Sagittula sp. P11: one gene and its partner. The protein of the gene in region 1 interacts with the protein of each later gene in a pairwise test. Links are inferred from orthologs where the notes say so. Each region holds a gene or a part of one and is shown on either strand. Other genes may lie near its edges. The genes, in order: CDO87_RS15585 and ileS.

Region 1 (6,611 bases):
CTTCTCGAACCCCAGCCCCTCGCGCAGCGCGCGGCGCTTCTCCGCCAGCTTGTGCTCGACCGAGCGGGTGAGGAACCGCATCTCCAGCGACATGCGTTCGTGGTCGCGGTTCAGGCGGAAGAGGTCGGCGGCATTCTTCGCCATCATGATGAGCTGGTCGGGATGCCACGGCTTGGTGATGAGCTGGTAGATGCCCGCGTCGTTGATCGCCGCGATCATGTCCTGCGTCTCGGCGTAGCCGGTGATGATGATGCGCACCGTCTCGGGCCAGCGGTCGCGCACGGCCGACAGGAAATCCACCCCGGACCTGCCCGGCATCCGCTGGTCGCAGATCACCACCTGGACGAAGTTGTCCTCCATCAGCGCCTCGGCCTCGTCGGCGTTCAGCGCGCAAAGGCAGTCGAAGTCGTCCTCCAGCGCCATCCGCATGGCGTTGAGCGCGTGCTCCTCGTCGTCGACCAGCAGGATCGTGGGCAGGGTCAGGGTGGATGCGTCGGCCATGGCGTTCACTCCGCGGCGGCCGGCGCCCGTTTCGCCGCGAGGCGCGCCTTCAGCCAGCCGGTCCAGAGGTCCATGCCCTCGCCCGTGCGGGCCGAGAGGGCGATGATCTCGATCTCCGGGTTCACCCGGCGCAGGTTCGCCTCGTAGAGGTCCATGTCCACGTCGCAATGCGGGGCGAGGTCGGTCTTGTTCAGGATCGCCAGCCGCGCCGCCTGGAACATGTCTGGGTATTTCAGCGGCTTGTCCTCGCCTTCGGTGACCGACAGGATCGCCACCTTGCAGTCCTCGCCAAGGTCGAAGCCCGCCGGACAGACCAGGTTGCCGACGTTCTCGATGAACAGCATCGCGCCGGGCGCGAGGTCGAGATGCTCCAGCGCGTGGCCCACCATGTGCCCGTCGAGGTGGCAGCCCTTGCCGGTGTTCACCTGCACCGCCCGCGCGCCGGTCGCACGGATACGGTCGGCGTCGTTCTGCGTCTGCTGGTCGCCCTCGATCACGGCAAGCGGCTGGTCCCCCAGCGCCTCGATGGTCCGGCACAGGAGCGTCGTCTTGCCCGAACCGGGGGAAGAGACGAAGTTCAACGCGAGGATACCCTTCGCGGCAAGCGCCCTGCGGTTGGCCCCCGCATAGCGGTCGTTCTTGGCGAGGATCGAGGTCTCGATCTCGATCAGCCGAGACTGCGACATGCCCGGCACCTCGACGCCCGCCGGACCGTGGCCGAAGTGGACGTGGTCGTGGGTGTCCCCGTGGTGATGGTCATGGCCGTGCTCGTGGTCATGGCCGTGCTCTTGGTCATGCCCATGGTGATGATGATGCCCGTGGTCATGATCGTGGTCATGGCCGTGCACCTTCACCTCTCCGTCTCCGCATCCGCAAACCGTACACATCACGCAGCCTCCAAATCCTTGATACGCATTTCGTCGCCGCCCTGCGGCATCAGCTTGCCCCCGCCGCAGTCCGGGCAGGGGTCCAGCCGGTGGGCGATCTCCACGACCTTCATGCAGTCGTAGCACATCGCCTGCCCCGGCAGGTCGATCACTTCCAGCACAGCCCCCTCGGCCGCAGAGCCGCGCATCACCACGTCGAATGCGAAGAACAGCGCCTCCTTCTCGACCCCGGCAAAGCGCCCGACCTCCAGCCGCACCCGCGCGATGCGGTCGACGCCGTGCTGGCGCGCGGTGTCTTCCAGCACCGTCCGGATGCCTTCGCAAAGCGAGAGTTCATGCATCGGTCTTCTCCTCCAGCCGGACCGGCACGCAGGGGTCCAGGATATCCAGAAGCAGCGGCGCCAGCCCCCGCTTGCGCCCCGGCAGCGCCGCGAGGCTCCGGTCCAGCACACCGCCCTCCGCCAGCAGGTGATCGGTCGGCGTCACCCGTTCGAAGGCGGTCACACGGCCTGCCTCTGTCCGTGCCGAGACACCGTAGCAGCCGCGGGCGGCGGGGACAAAAGCCTCTCCGTCCGGGGTCACGCGGAACGGCAGGCGCACGCCGGCCAGCAGGGCGTCAAGTTCCACGACCCGGCCCATGAGCCGCCAGAAGGGCCCGCGTCCGAAGTCCCGCTCGACCTCGCGCATCAGTGGATGCAGGGCCCAGCGTCCCGCGACAGAATTCTCCTGCGCCGTGCGGTCGAAGACCTCGGACCCTTCCGGCACCGGCAGGACACCCGTTGCCGCCTCGAACGGAGCAAAGCTGTCGCGCACCCGCCTCAGCAGAAGCATGACGCCCGCCCCCGCAGCCAAGGCGCTATCCAGTTCCGACAGATGCCGGGGCAGCCGTTCGACCGTCCCGAACAGCGGCGCGCGCAGCAGCGAAGGGTCCGCCTGCCAGCCCTGCGGCAGGACCATCGCCGAGCTGCCGAAATGGCGCGGCAGGCGGATGCACAGCATCAGGACGTGATCGCGCAGGATCTCCGCATGCAGGCGGTCGTCGGTGCCGTCCTCCAGCCGCAGACCGAAGGCCAGCCGTGCGGCGGTCTCCTGCGCGCCGCGGCACAGGTTGTAGATGCGCGGCAGGACCGCCGCCGCCTCCTCTGCCGGACGGCCGATGACAAGGCGCGCCACCGGCAGCGCCGGTCCCGTCCGCCATGCCAAGCCCGGCTGTCCGACGAGCGCCAGCATCGCGTTATTCCTCCTCGCCGGAGGCCATGCCGCCGGTGATGACCGCGCGCCGCGTCGGCGCGGGATTGAGCGCGGGCGCCCCGCCTTCCTCTTCTGCGGCCGCCTCTGCCGCCGCCAGCTCCGCCTCGCGCGCGGCACGGATGTCGGCAGAGCGGTCGGTCTCTGCCCGGTGCTCCTCCTGGAAGAGCGCGACCATCACGGCGCGCGCCACGTCGGCGGCGTCCTTGTGACTGCGGAAATCGCCCATCGGCGAGAACAGCGAACAGGCCTTGTAGCCGCCCGCCTGCTCCCGGACGTTGTGCAGGAACTCGTACTCGCCGGAGGGGAAAGCGATCACCTCCTTCTCGCCTGCCTTCAGCCCGGACCAGTCCTCGCCCTCGGCGGCCAGCATCACGAGGTTCATGAACCACGGCGAGATCAGCACGCCCAGCGGGCGGCCTTCGTAGAGGGTGAAGCCCACGGCCTCCACTCGCAGCGCGGCGTTGACCATCGGCACGTCGCGCATCTTCGAATGCCAGATCTCGCGGAAATCGGCCTCCAGCGCGGCGATGCGCGGGGCCAGCGCCGCCGCCTGCTGCGCCGCAACCGACCCCGGATCGGACTGCACGAGGAACTGTTCCTTCGGCGCCGAGCAGTTGGGGCAGGACCAGTCGTCCGGCAGGGCAAGGAAGGGCGTGCCCGGTTCCACCTGCCGCGTGTCGTCGCCCTCTGCCGGATCGTAGGGCGTCCAGCAGATCTTGCACTCCATGATCGCCTGCGCGCTGATCTTGTCCGCCGCGCCGAGGTAGGAACCTTCGAACCCGGTCTGCGTGTTCATCGGATCGCCTCCAGCACTTCGGCGATGCGCTCCGCGCTGTCGCTCAGGTCCTCGCTGGCGGCCAGCACCACCTCCGGCATGTCCGTCACCTCGAAGGTGTCGAGGATCAGCGTGTCCATCGAGTTGAAGAACTGTACCCGCCAGACATGCGGCAGCGCCGTCGCCGTGACGCGGCAGTTGCCGTAGCCGCGCGAGAGCAGCGTGGCAGAGCCCTGCCCCAGCGCGGTGTCGAGCCACAGCAGGTCCGGTTCGGTGTGCGGTAGCAGCGTCAGGTTGACGACATGCAGCTCCCGCGCGGCGGCGTAATGGGCGGAACGCTCTTCCAGCTCCACCGCCAGCGCCGGGGCATTAACCACACCCATGCCCTTCGGCGCCTGCGCACCGGCGGCGGGCTTGCGCGGGATGAAGGCGCGCGCCCGGGCGGCCTGCGGCACCTGTGCGACCTCGATGCGGTCGACGCCCTCTCCGGTGACGCGCCAGACCCCGGCAAACACCGACTCCTGCGCGGCGAGCGCGGGCAGGCCCCAGACCTTCACCGCCACTTCGCCCTCGCCCAGCGTCTCCTTGATCAGGGCGAGGTTGGCGGCGTCGAGCCCGGTCAGGTCGAAGGTCTTCGAGCCGCCGTCGCGGGCCACCTGCGCGCAGGCCTCTCCGACCTCCGCCAGGAGGGCCATGGCCTGATCCGCGTCGCCCGCCACATCCGGCACATGCGGCGCGTAGGTGCGCATGTCCTGCGGCATCGGCATGTATTCCAGCTGCGCGTCCTCGTCGCCCAGAGGCTGCGATCCGGGGCCGAAACCCACCGGGGGCAGTACGAAATTCGACATCTGTCTCTCTCCCTTATTCGGCGGCGACCGGAAGGCTCAGGATATGCGCGACGCGGGCCATGTAGTCGTCCCAGTCGCGCACCTTCGGCACGGCGCCGATCATCTCGCCCGCGCGCCAGAAGATCAGGCTGGGGGTCTTGAAGACCTTGGTCTCATTGCGGACCTGCTCCTCGATCCCGTCGCCGCAGACCGCGCAGTCGAAGCGGCCCTGGAACGCCTGCCGCAGCTCGGGCAGGATCACCGCGACGTCGGCGGTTTCGAGGTTGCGCACAGGATCGCCCGGCACGAACAGCACGTGCGCGCCGGGACCGGCGCGCCAGTCCTCCAGCGATCCCATGTCTTCGAAACGGGGCCAGCCGAATTCGGTCGTCAGGCGGGTGATGAGCGGATGGGACATGGCGGTCTCCTTCAGGCGGTGGTCTTGCCGGCGGCAAGGGCGGCTTGCAGATGGGGCGGCAGGCGCGGCCCGGTGTCTTCGAGGTCGGCAAAGGCGTCGCCCAGCGCGCCGCCGTTCATCAGCGACCGCAGGCCTGCCAGCGCACTGGCGATCTTCGCAGCCTCGTCGGCAGTGATGATCTCTCGTGCGGCGCCGAGGAAAGTCAGGACGTGGCAACCCACGGTCGCGTCCGGCGTCAGGGACAGGTCGATCACCTCGATCCCCTCTGCGCCCGAGGCCATGGCCGAGATGCCGTCGACCGAGAGGATCTCCATGGGGACGCCGACGCACATGGCTCAGGCGCCCGCAGGCAGGAAGCGGGCGTCGCCGATGCGGCAGGCCTCTTCCTCGGAGGGGCGGCCCTCCTCGTAGGCGTCGCGCAGGATCGACTTGTCGGCCAAGAGGTGTGTGTCGGCCTTGCCGGGCACGGGCTCGATGCCCATGGCGCGCAGCTTCTCCAGCGCGATCTCCAGCGCCGGGGCGATCTGCGCCGCCACCACCGCCCGCAGGCCGCCGCCGTAATCCTCAAGCTCCTCGGGCTGGCAGCCGATCAGGATCAGCGTCTCGGGGCAGTACCCCATGAGCTGCGCCGTCGCGATCACGTCCTGGAAACCTGTCTGGTGCAGCGACATCTTCTTGGCGCCCATGAAGGCGGGCACCTCGTCGCCCTCCACGATCTTCAGCGTGCCGGGGACCAGCCCGTAGTCCACCGCGTCGAAGACGATCAGGGTGTCGGCCTCTTCGAGGAACGGCAGCAGGTACAGCCCCTGCGTCCCCCCGTCGAGCAGCGTCACCTCCGCCGGGAAGGACCACGCGTCGGCCAGCGCCTCCACGCAGCGCACGCCGAACCCTTCGTCGGCCCAGAGCACGTTGCCGATGCCCATGATGAGGGTTTTCCCTGTCATGCTGTCCTCCTCCGTCGAGCCGCCTTGCCGGAAGCCTCGTTACCAGGCAGACCTTTCCATGGATGGGCGGCGGACGGCAACGGACTTGCCGGTTGGGGCCGTTTTTCGTGCATATTGAACAAACCCTTACCGGATAAGCGTTTTTTCAGGCAGACCGCGAACATCGGCGCACGACATCTGGAAACTTATCTTGCAACATTGCTGAAAACAGAAAGACAAAATTCCATCCAAAAAATGTATCTCCGGAGAATCTTGCACGCGGCGGCCGGAAAGCCGCTGACCGGAATGCGAAAAGGCGGGCCCTGCGACCCGCCTTCCCGTGCCTTCGCGGACGCCCCGTGTCAGTCGGCGCGGTCGTCCTTGAATGTGCGGTGCCCCGAGATCATCGTCGAGACGATGGACTGCCGGGACATGATGTCCTCGCGGATCGCCACGTAGATGTGGATGATCATGAAGATCACGATGAACCACATGCCGAGGTGATGTACCGAGTGCACGATCTGGCTGTTTCCGAACAGGGTGAGCACCCAGCTTGTGGCGGCATAGATGAAGCTGTGATCGCCCAGCCCCTCGCCGTAAAGCGCGAGACCCGTCAGGATCATGAAGGACAGGCCCACCGTCATGAACATGAACATGGCAAGCTGCGCCAGCGGGTTGTGGCCCACGTATTTCTTCGGCTCGCTTTCGAGGAAGGCGTACCACTTGACCTCGAACCACAGCTCCTTCCACCAGTGGCGGTTCCAGACAGGCACGTAGAACAGCTGCTTGGCGTGGTGGTTGCCGACGATGGCCCAGTAGATGCGCCCGAAGAAGCCCACCGTCAGGATAAGCCCGGCCGCGAAATGCGCGAAGCGGGTGTAGCCGAAGATGAACTGGTGCGTCGCCTCGCCGATCTGCATCGACGGGAACGGGTTGCCGATGAACCAGCCGGTGAAGACCAGCACGAAGATGCAGGCCGCGTTGATCCAGTGCCACAGGCGCACCGGCGCCTCGTAGACGTAGACGGAG
Region 2 (7,488 bases), 230 kb from region 1 along the record:
CCGGCCGTGGCCACGCTGTCGCTCTTCTGGCTGCTGTCCGGGCTGATCGGGCTCTGGCAGATCGGCCCCGCCGCCGAACACCTGACGCGCATCGGCTGGCCCCAGAGCCTCGCATCAACCTCCGTCGCCTTCTGGGCCGTGGTGGACGTGGCGCTTGGCCTCGCGGTCCTCTATCGCCCCATCGCTGCCCGCGTATGCCTTGCCATGATCGGCGTGTCGCTCGTCTACCTCTCCTCCGCCACCCTCTTCACCCCCGGCATGTGGGCCGATCCGCTGGGGCCGCTGGTCAAGGTGCTGCCCGCCATGATGCTCGCCGCCGTCACGCCCGCGCTGCTGGAGACGCGCTGATGGCCTACGCCGAGATCCTGCGCTGGATGCATGTCGTCGGCGCCACCGTGCTTCTCGGCACCGGCGCGGGCATCGCCTTCTTCATGCTGATGGCGCATCTGTCGCGGGACGCGCGGGCCATCGCCCATGTCGCCGGGACCGTGGTGCTGGCCGACACCCTCTTCACGCTGACCGCGGTGGTCGCCCAGCCGGTCACCGGCGTCCTGCTGGCACGGGAAATCGGCTGGAGCCTGACGGAGGGCTGGCTCCTCCTCTCCATCGCGCTTTACGTGCTGACGGGCGTGTTCTGGCTGCCGGTGGTCTGGATACAGATCAGGCTGCGCGACCTCGCGCGCGTGGCCGTGTCCGAGGGCACACCGCTGCCTGACCGCTACTTCCGGCTGTTCCGCATCTGGTTCGCCTGCGGTTTCCCGGCGTTCTTCGCGGTGGCGGCGATCCTGTGGCTGATGCTCACCCGCCCGGCCCTGACGTTCTGACCTGACGTTTCGAACCGCCCCTGTCGCACATGAAAAAGGCCGGGACCCATCGCAGGGTCCCGGCCTCTCCGCACCTCAGTCGGGGGATTACTGAAGCGGAGTGGTGGTGGCGCCACCGTCCGAAGCCTCGGGCGCGGCGGGAGCAACCGGCGCGGCTTCGCTGGACGGATCGGCGGTCATCTCGGAAGCCGCCGGGGCATCTGCCGCCGGAGCGCCCGAGTCGGGATCGACCGGAACCGCCGTTTCCTGTGCCGCCGGATCCACCGGGGTGGTGGTCGCGGACGGCCCGAGGAACACGGTCAGTGCCACGGCGATCACCAAGACGACACCGGCCACCAGCCCGGCGATGGACCAGACGCCCTTGCGGCGGGTCTGGACCAGCGCGGGATCGTCCCGGCCATAGGTCTCGGTGCGGTCACGGTGCATTTTCAGATACGGGTCTTCGGCCTCATACGTCATGGCCCATCTCCTCTTGGGTTGGTCCCGGGTTTGCGTACCGGGCACGACAATAGGATGGGGGTATTTGGCCGTGTCTCAATGCCCCCTCCCGGGCATCGGCCTGCGCCTGCCAAAACCGCATGCCGGGCCAAGCCGGTTCCCGCCGAAACGGCGCGCACCAAACCGGCGCGCAGCGCGGCAGGCGGATTTCTTCCGCGTTTCCGGGGGATTGGCCAGCTTCCGCCGACCTCAGGCGTGCGGCGGGAACCGACCTAGCGGAGAATCGGCACGCCGCCGGGGCCGCGCATCTTCTCGACCACGCCGGCCCGCAGGCTGCCGCCGATCCGATGCGCCAGCGCCGACCACGCCATCGCCTGCTCCGGCGTCAGTTCCGCCTGCAGCACCTGATCGAAAAGCGCGAGCCACGTCTCGAACATGCCGGGCCGGACATTGCCCGCCTCTTGGTGCACCCGCACCGGGTTGCCGTCGTAGCGCCGCTCGCCAAGGATCGCGTTGGCCCAGAAGTCGGCCACCCGCGCCTCGTGCGACGGCCAGTCCTCCACATGCACGGCAAAGACCGGCCCCAGCCCCGGATGCACGCGGACGCGCGCGTAGAAGGCCGCCACGACGCGCTCGATATCCGCGCGCGTCACCGGGAATTTCGCCTGTACCGCCATGTCCGCAACCCCTCTGCCGGACGCCTCGATCTTGCGGGCGCAGCATAGACCCGGGCAGGACAGAAGGTCACTGCGGCACAGGGTCATGACCGCACGGGCACGGGGGCCGGAACGGCCCAGCCGCGGGGGCAGGACAACGCGGGCGCGGGCGGCACGACAGCGCTGGACCCCTCCGGCGCCGCGTCCTATAAGGCGCGCATGATGACCTGTGCTTTCATCATTCGAATTAGCTGCCCGGCGCTCTGAAGAGAGACGCCGGGACAAGGCGCATGGGCTGACCGCGCCGCCGCACCCCCGATACCCGCATTCCGACCCGAAGGACGCCCCCATGTGCGCCGACACCCCCGACACGATCGACTACAAAGACACGCTCGCGCTGCCGAAGACCGATTTCCCGATGCGCGCGGGCCTGCCCAAGCGTGAACCCGACTGGCTGGCCCGCTGGGCCGAGATGGACGTCTACGGCAAGCTCCGGGCCAAGGCCGCCGCGGACGAGAGCCGCGAAAGTTTTACGCTGCACGACGGCCCGCCCTACGCCAACGGCCACCTGCACATCGGCCACGCGCTGAACAAGGTGCTGAAGGACTTCATCGTCCGCAGCCAGCAGATGATGGGCCGCGACGCGCGCTACATCCCCGGCTGGGACTGCCACGGCCTGCCCATCGAGTGGAAGATCGAGGAACAGTACCGCGCCAAGGGCAAGGACAAGGACGCCATCAACGTCGTCGACTTCCGCCAGGAATGCCGCCGCTTCGCCGAGGGCTGGATCGACATCCAGCGCGAAGAGTTCAAGCGGCTCGGCGTGACCGGCAACTGGGCCGATCCCTACCTGACCATGGACTTCCACGCCGAACGCGTGATCGCCGAGGAATTCCAGAAGTTCCTGATGAACGGCCTCGTTTACCAGGGTTCCAAGCCGGTGATGTGGTCGCCGGTCGAAAAGACCGCGCTGGCCGAGGCGGAGGTGGAATACCACGACCGCCAGACCGACGCGATCTGGGTCGCCTTCCGTGTCGCGGGGATCTCCGGCTCCGACGCGCTGACCGACCTGCTGCTCGACCAGGTCGGAGAGGAGAAGTACTCCGAGGAAGTGCAGGCGCTTTCGGCCGACTGCGCCAACGCCTACGTCATCATCTGGACGACGACGCCCTGGACGATCCCGCAGAACCGCGCGATCTGCTACAACCCTTCGATCAGCTACGGCATCTACGAGGTGCTCGACACGCCCGAGGAATGCTGGGCCGTGAAGGGCGAGAAATACGTCATGGCCGACGACCTGGCCGAGGCGACCTTCGCCCGCGCCCGGCTGGAGCCGCACCAGTTCACCCGCCTGCGCGATGCTCCGCCGGAGCTGCTCGACTGCTTCACCTGCGCCCACCCGTTCGAGGGCGTGCCGCAGGGCGGCGGCGAATGGAACTACCCGGTGCCGGTTCTGCGCGGCGAACACGTCACGGCGGACGCCGGGACCGGCTTCGTGCACACCGCGCCCTCGCACGGCGACGACGACTACGCCATCGGCCGCGCCCACGGGCTGGAGATGACCTACAACATCCTCGACGACTCCTCCTTCCGCGAGGACCTGCCGTTCTTCGGCGGGCTGCGGATCTACGACGAGAAGGGCAAGCCCGGGAAGGCCAACAAGGCCGTCATCGACAAGCTGATCGAGGTGCACCACCTGCTGGCCCGCCAGCGGCTGACGATCTCGGACGCGCACTCCTGGCGCTCCAAGGCGCCGGTGATCCGTCTCAACCGTCCGCAGTGGTTCGCCGCCATCGACAAGCCGGTGGGCGACGGCAACGACGCCTACGGCACCACGATCCGCACCCGCGCGCTGACCTCCATCGACGAGCTGGTGCAGTGGACGCCGCAGACCGGGCGCAACCGCCTGCACTCGATGATCGAGGCGCGGCCTGACTGGGTGCTTTCGCGCCAGCGCGCCTGGGGCGTGCCGCTGACCTGCTTCGTGCGCAAGGACACCCGGCCCGACGATCCGGACTTCCTGCTGCGTGACGAGAAGGTCAACGCCCGCATCCTCGAAGCCTTCGAGGCCGAAGGCGCGGATGCCTGGTACAAGCCCGGCGCCAAGGAGCGGTTCCTCGGCAACGACCACAATGCCGCCGAGTACGAGCAGGTCTTCGACGTGCTCGACGTGTGGTTCGACAGCGGCTCGACCCACGCCTTCGTGCTGCGCGACCGCGAGGACGGATCGAAGGACGGCCTCGCCGACCTCTACCTCGAAGGCACCGACCAGCACCGCGGCTGGTTCCATTCGTCGATGCTGCAGGCCTGCGGCACGCGCGGACGGGCGCCCTACCGCGGCGTGCTGACCCACGGCTTCACGCTGGACGAGAAGGGCAACAAGATGTCCAAGTCGCTCGGCAACACCGTGGCGCCTGAGGACGTGACCAAGCAGTACGGCGCCGACATCCTGCGGCTCTGGGTGGCGCAGTCGGACTACACCGCAGACCTGCGCATCGGGCCCGAGATCCTCAAGAACGTGGCCGACAGCTACCGCCGACTGCGCAACACCATGCGCTACCTGCTGGGCGCGGTCAGCCACTTCACCGAGGACCAGCGCGTCGACGCGAAGGACATGCCGGAGCTGGAACAGTACATCCTGCACCGCCTCGCGGAGCTGGATAAGACCGTGCGCGAAGGCTACGCGAAGTACGACTTCCAAGGCGTCTTCCAGCAGGTCTTCAACTTCTGCACCATCGAGCTGTCGGCCTTCTACTTCGACATCCGCAAGGACGCGCTTTATTGCGACGGCGACACCGCCCGCCGCCGTGCCGCGCGCACCGTGATGGACATCCTCTTCCACCGCCTGACGACCTGGCTCGCCCCGATCCTCGTCTTCACGATGGAGGAAGTCTGGCTGGAACGCTTCCCTGGCGACGACAGCTCCATCCACCTGCAGGACATGCCGGAGACGCCCGCCGACTGGCGCGACGCCACGCTGGCGTCGAAATGGCAGATGGTGCGCCGCGCCCGCCGCGCGGTGACGGCGGCGCTGGAAATCCAGCGCACCGACAAGGTGATCGGCGCCTCGCTCGAGGCCGCGCCGGTGGTGCACGTCTCCGACGTCGCGATGCTAGAGGCGCTGAAGACCACCGCCTTCGAGGACATCTGCATCACCTCCGCCATCACCCTGACGGACGCCCCGGCACCCGACGACGCCTTCCGCGTGACCGACGTGCCGGAGATCGCCGTGGTCTTCGCCAAGGCGGAGGGCGAGAAGTGCCAGCGCTGCTGGAAGATCCTGCCGGACGTGGGCACCCACAGCCACCCCGCCACCTGCGCCCGCTGCGACGAGGCGCTGTCCTGAACACCCGAACGCCCCGGCCCACGCGCCGGGGCGTTCTTCTTTCAGCGCCACCGCCAGCCGCCTGACCGGCCCGTCACAGGCGCCCCGCGCCCACAAACCTTGCCCTAACGTCACCCTTTTGCCAGTATCATCCGGAGACTTTCTCCGGAGGCCAGATGTTCCGCCGCACCTTCCTGCTGTCGCTGCCCGCACTCGCCGCCTGCACCGTTGCGCCGCAGGGCCTGTCCCTCGCGCCGAACTCCACGCTGATCCTGACCCGCCACGCCGACCGGCAGGACAAGCTCGACCTGCTGAGCGCCAAGGGCCGGGACCGGGCCCGCGCGCTGGTCGCGGCGACCAAGGACCTGCGTGTCACCCGCATCCACGCACCCGGCATCGACCGCAACCTCGAAACCGCAGCACCGCTCGCCCGGGCGCTGGACCTGCCGGTCGAACGCATCCCGCAGGAACAGCCCACCGCCGCGCTGGTGCAAAGCGCTCAGGGCCGGTCCGTCATCTGGATCGGCAACAAGGGCAACCTGACCCGCATCTGGGAAGACCTCCGCCTCTCCGGTCCCGCGCCGCTGGGCTACGGCGACCTCGCCATCCTCCGCGCCGACGCCAACGGGACCGTCACCATCGAACGCCGCCGCTATGGACCCGCCTGACGACGCCATAGCCCACGCGCTCCTCCGCCTCGCCCGGGACCGCGCCCCGCGCAGCTTCTGCCCGTCGGAGGCGGCCCGCGCCCTCTCCGGCGACTGGCGCCCGCTGATGCCGCGCGTCCGCGCCCTGGCCGCCACCCTGCCACTCATCGCCACGCAGAAGGGCACCCCGGTCGATCCCGTGACCGCCCGCGGGCCGATCCGGCTTACCCTCAAAGCGGATCGTTGACGTGAACACTCGCCCTATGGTCTAGTAACCCCATTCAGTCCCGCATTTCGCGCCCCTTCCTTTGTTCAGGATATTGCCATGGCCAGCCTCACCGATCCGCAGATGTCGGCGGAAGACATGGATGCCATGCTGGCCTCGGGCATGGCAGAGAACGAACTCCGCGCCGAATTCGGCGACGCCCTCTACGAGGAACTGCACGACCTCGCCCGCATGGCGCAGGAGGCCAAGGCCCGGCGCAGCGCCGCCGCCGGTCACGTCTTCATCCTGCCCGGCATCATGGGCTCCAGGCTCTCGGTCATCGACGGCGGCCGCAGCGACGAAATCTGGCTGTCCGTCCTGAACCTCTTCAGGGGACGCGTCACCGAACTGGCCTATCCCTCCGACACCTTCCGCGTCACCGCTTCCGGCGTGTTCCTCTTCGCCTACCAGCGGATGCGGCTGCGGCTGATCATCAAGGGGCACGACGTGCAGTTCCTGCCCTTCGACTGGCGCGAGGACGTGGCCACCACCGCCGACCACCTCTGGCCCGCCATCGAAGCGGTGGAAAAGCCGGTCTCGCTGGTCTGCCATTCCATGGGCGGGCTGGTGGCGCGGGCGCTGGCCGCGCGCGACGCCGACCGCCGCCTGATCCGCAAGGTGATCACACTGGGCACGCCGAACCTCGGGTCCTATTCCCCGGTCATGACCCTGCGCGGCCTCAACGACAATATCCACCTCCTCGCCCGGCTCGACAGCACCGGCATCGGTCCGAAGGCGCTGGTCGAGACCCTCGTCAACCGCTTCCCCGGCCTCCTGCAGATGATGCCCTCCCCCGACGCGCGGCGCGACGAGCAATGGTTCGACGCGGGTTTCTGGCCGAAGAAGGACAGCCTGATCCCCGACGCCGCGATCCTCGCCGCCGCGGGCAAGGCACAGGCCGACCTTCCCCCGCCGGACGACCGCTTCACCCAGATCGTGGGCCTGGGACGGCGCACAGTCCACGACGTGCGCATCGACAAGGGCCAGCTCTTCTACAACCACAACGACGACGGCGACGGCACCGTGCCCCGCACCCTGGCCGAGATGGACGGCGCCGACCGCCGCTTCTACATCGAGGGCACGCACGGCCAGCTCTGCAACCTGCGCGCCGCCATCGACGCCTGCGACGCGGTGCTGAACGGCCGCGTGCCCGACCTGGCCGAAGATCCGGCGCAGGTCCGCAGCCTGACGGCCAGCCTGCGTGCAGAGCCCGAGAAGGCCATGCGCAGCGCCGCCCGCAGCGGCCTGCCCCGCACCGCCGATCCCGACGACCCGGCCTTCTCCGAACAGGCGCTGCTCGAAGGCTTCCTCTCCGCCGACGCCGATATCGACA

Evidence for each region.
Region 2: the proteins of CDO87_RS15585 (region 1) and ileS interact in binary tests that used the Escherichia coli proteins (3 or more experiments, as listed by UniProt). The link is inferred for Sagittula sp. P11 from one-to-one orthologs.

Annotation. Positions count from the first base shown.
Region 1 is NZ_CP021913.1:3,219,977-3,226,587, reverse strand. Bases 3,800-6,611 are described here. They hold CDO87_RS15585 (HyaD/HybD family hydrogenase maturation endopeptidase), read right to left. Parts: upstream 5,604-6,611; coding sequence 4,995-5,603; downstream 3,800-4,994. Other genes in these bases: cybH (Ni/Fe-hydrogenase, b-type cytochrome subunit), read right to left, coding at 5,945-6,611; CDO87_RS15590 (HypC/HybG/HupF family hydrogenase formation chaperone), read right to left, coding at 4,671-4,991; CDO87_RS15595 (hydrogenase accessory protein), read right to left, coding at 4,276-4,659; CDO87_RS15600 (hydrogenase expression/formation protein), read right to left, coding at 3,800-4,262. Also shown: CDO87_RS15625 (sigma-54 dependent transcriptional regulator), read right to left, coding at 1-501; hydrogenase nickel incorporation protein HypB, read right to left, coding at 507-1,388; hydrogenase maturation nickel metallochaperone HypA, read right to left, coding at 1,388-1,729; CDO87_RS15610 (hydrogenase expression/formation protein HupK), read right to left, coding at 1,722-2,618; [NiFe]-hydrogenase assembly chaperone HybE, read right to left, coding at 2,623-3,435; more of CDO87_RS15600, read right to left, coding at 3,432-3,799.
Region 2 is NZ_CP021913.1:2,985,340-2,992,827, reverse strand. Bases 1,884-5,464 are described here. They hold ileS (isoleucine--tRNA ligase), read left to right. Parts: upstream 1,884-2,267; coding sequence 2,268-5,264; downstream 5,265-5,464. Other genes in these bases: CDO87_RS14445 (histidine phosphatase family protein), read left to right, coding at 5,420-5,464; CDO87_RS14455 (group III truncated hemoglobin), read right to left, coding at 1,884-1,939. Also shown: CDO87_RS14470 (SDR family oxidoreductase), read left to right, coding at 1-348; CDO87_RS14465 (DUF2269 domain-containing protein), read left to right, coding at 348-824; CDO87_RS14460 (hypothetical protein), read right to left, coding at 912-1,283; more of CDO87_RS14455, read right to left, coding at 1,535-1,883; more of CDO87_RS14445, read left to right, coding at 5,465-5,911; CDO87_RS14440 (DUF3253 domain-containing protein), read left to right, coding at 5,898-6,137; CDO87_RS14435 (CHAT domain-containing protein), read left to right, coding at 6,216-7,488. UniProt on the Escherichia coli protein: Catalyzes the attachment of isoleucine to tRNA(Ile). As IleRS can inadvertently accommodate and process structurally similar amino acids such as valine, to avoid such errors it has two additional distinct tRNA(Ile)-dependent editing activities.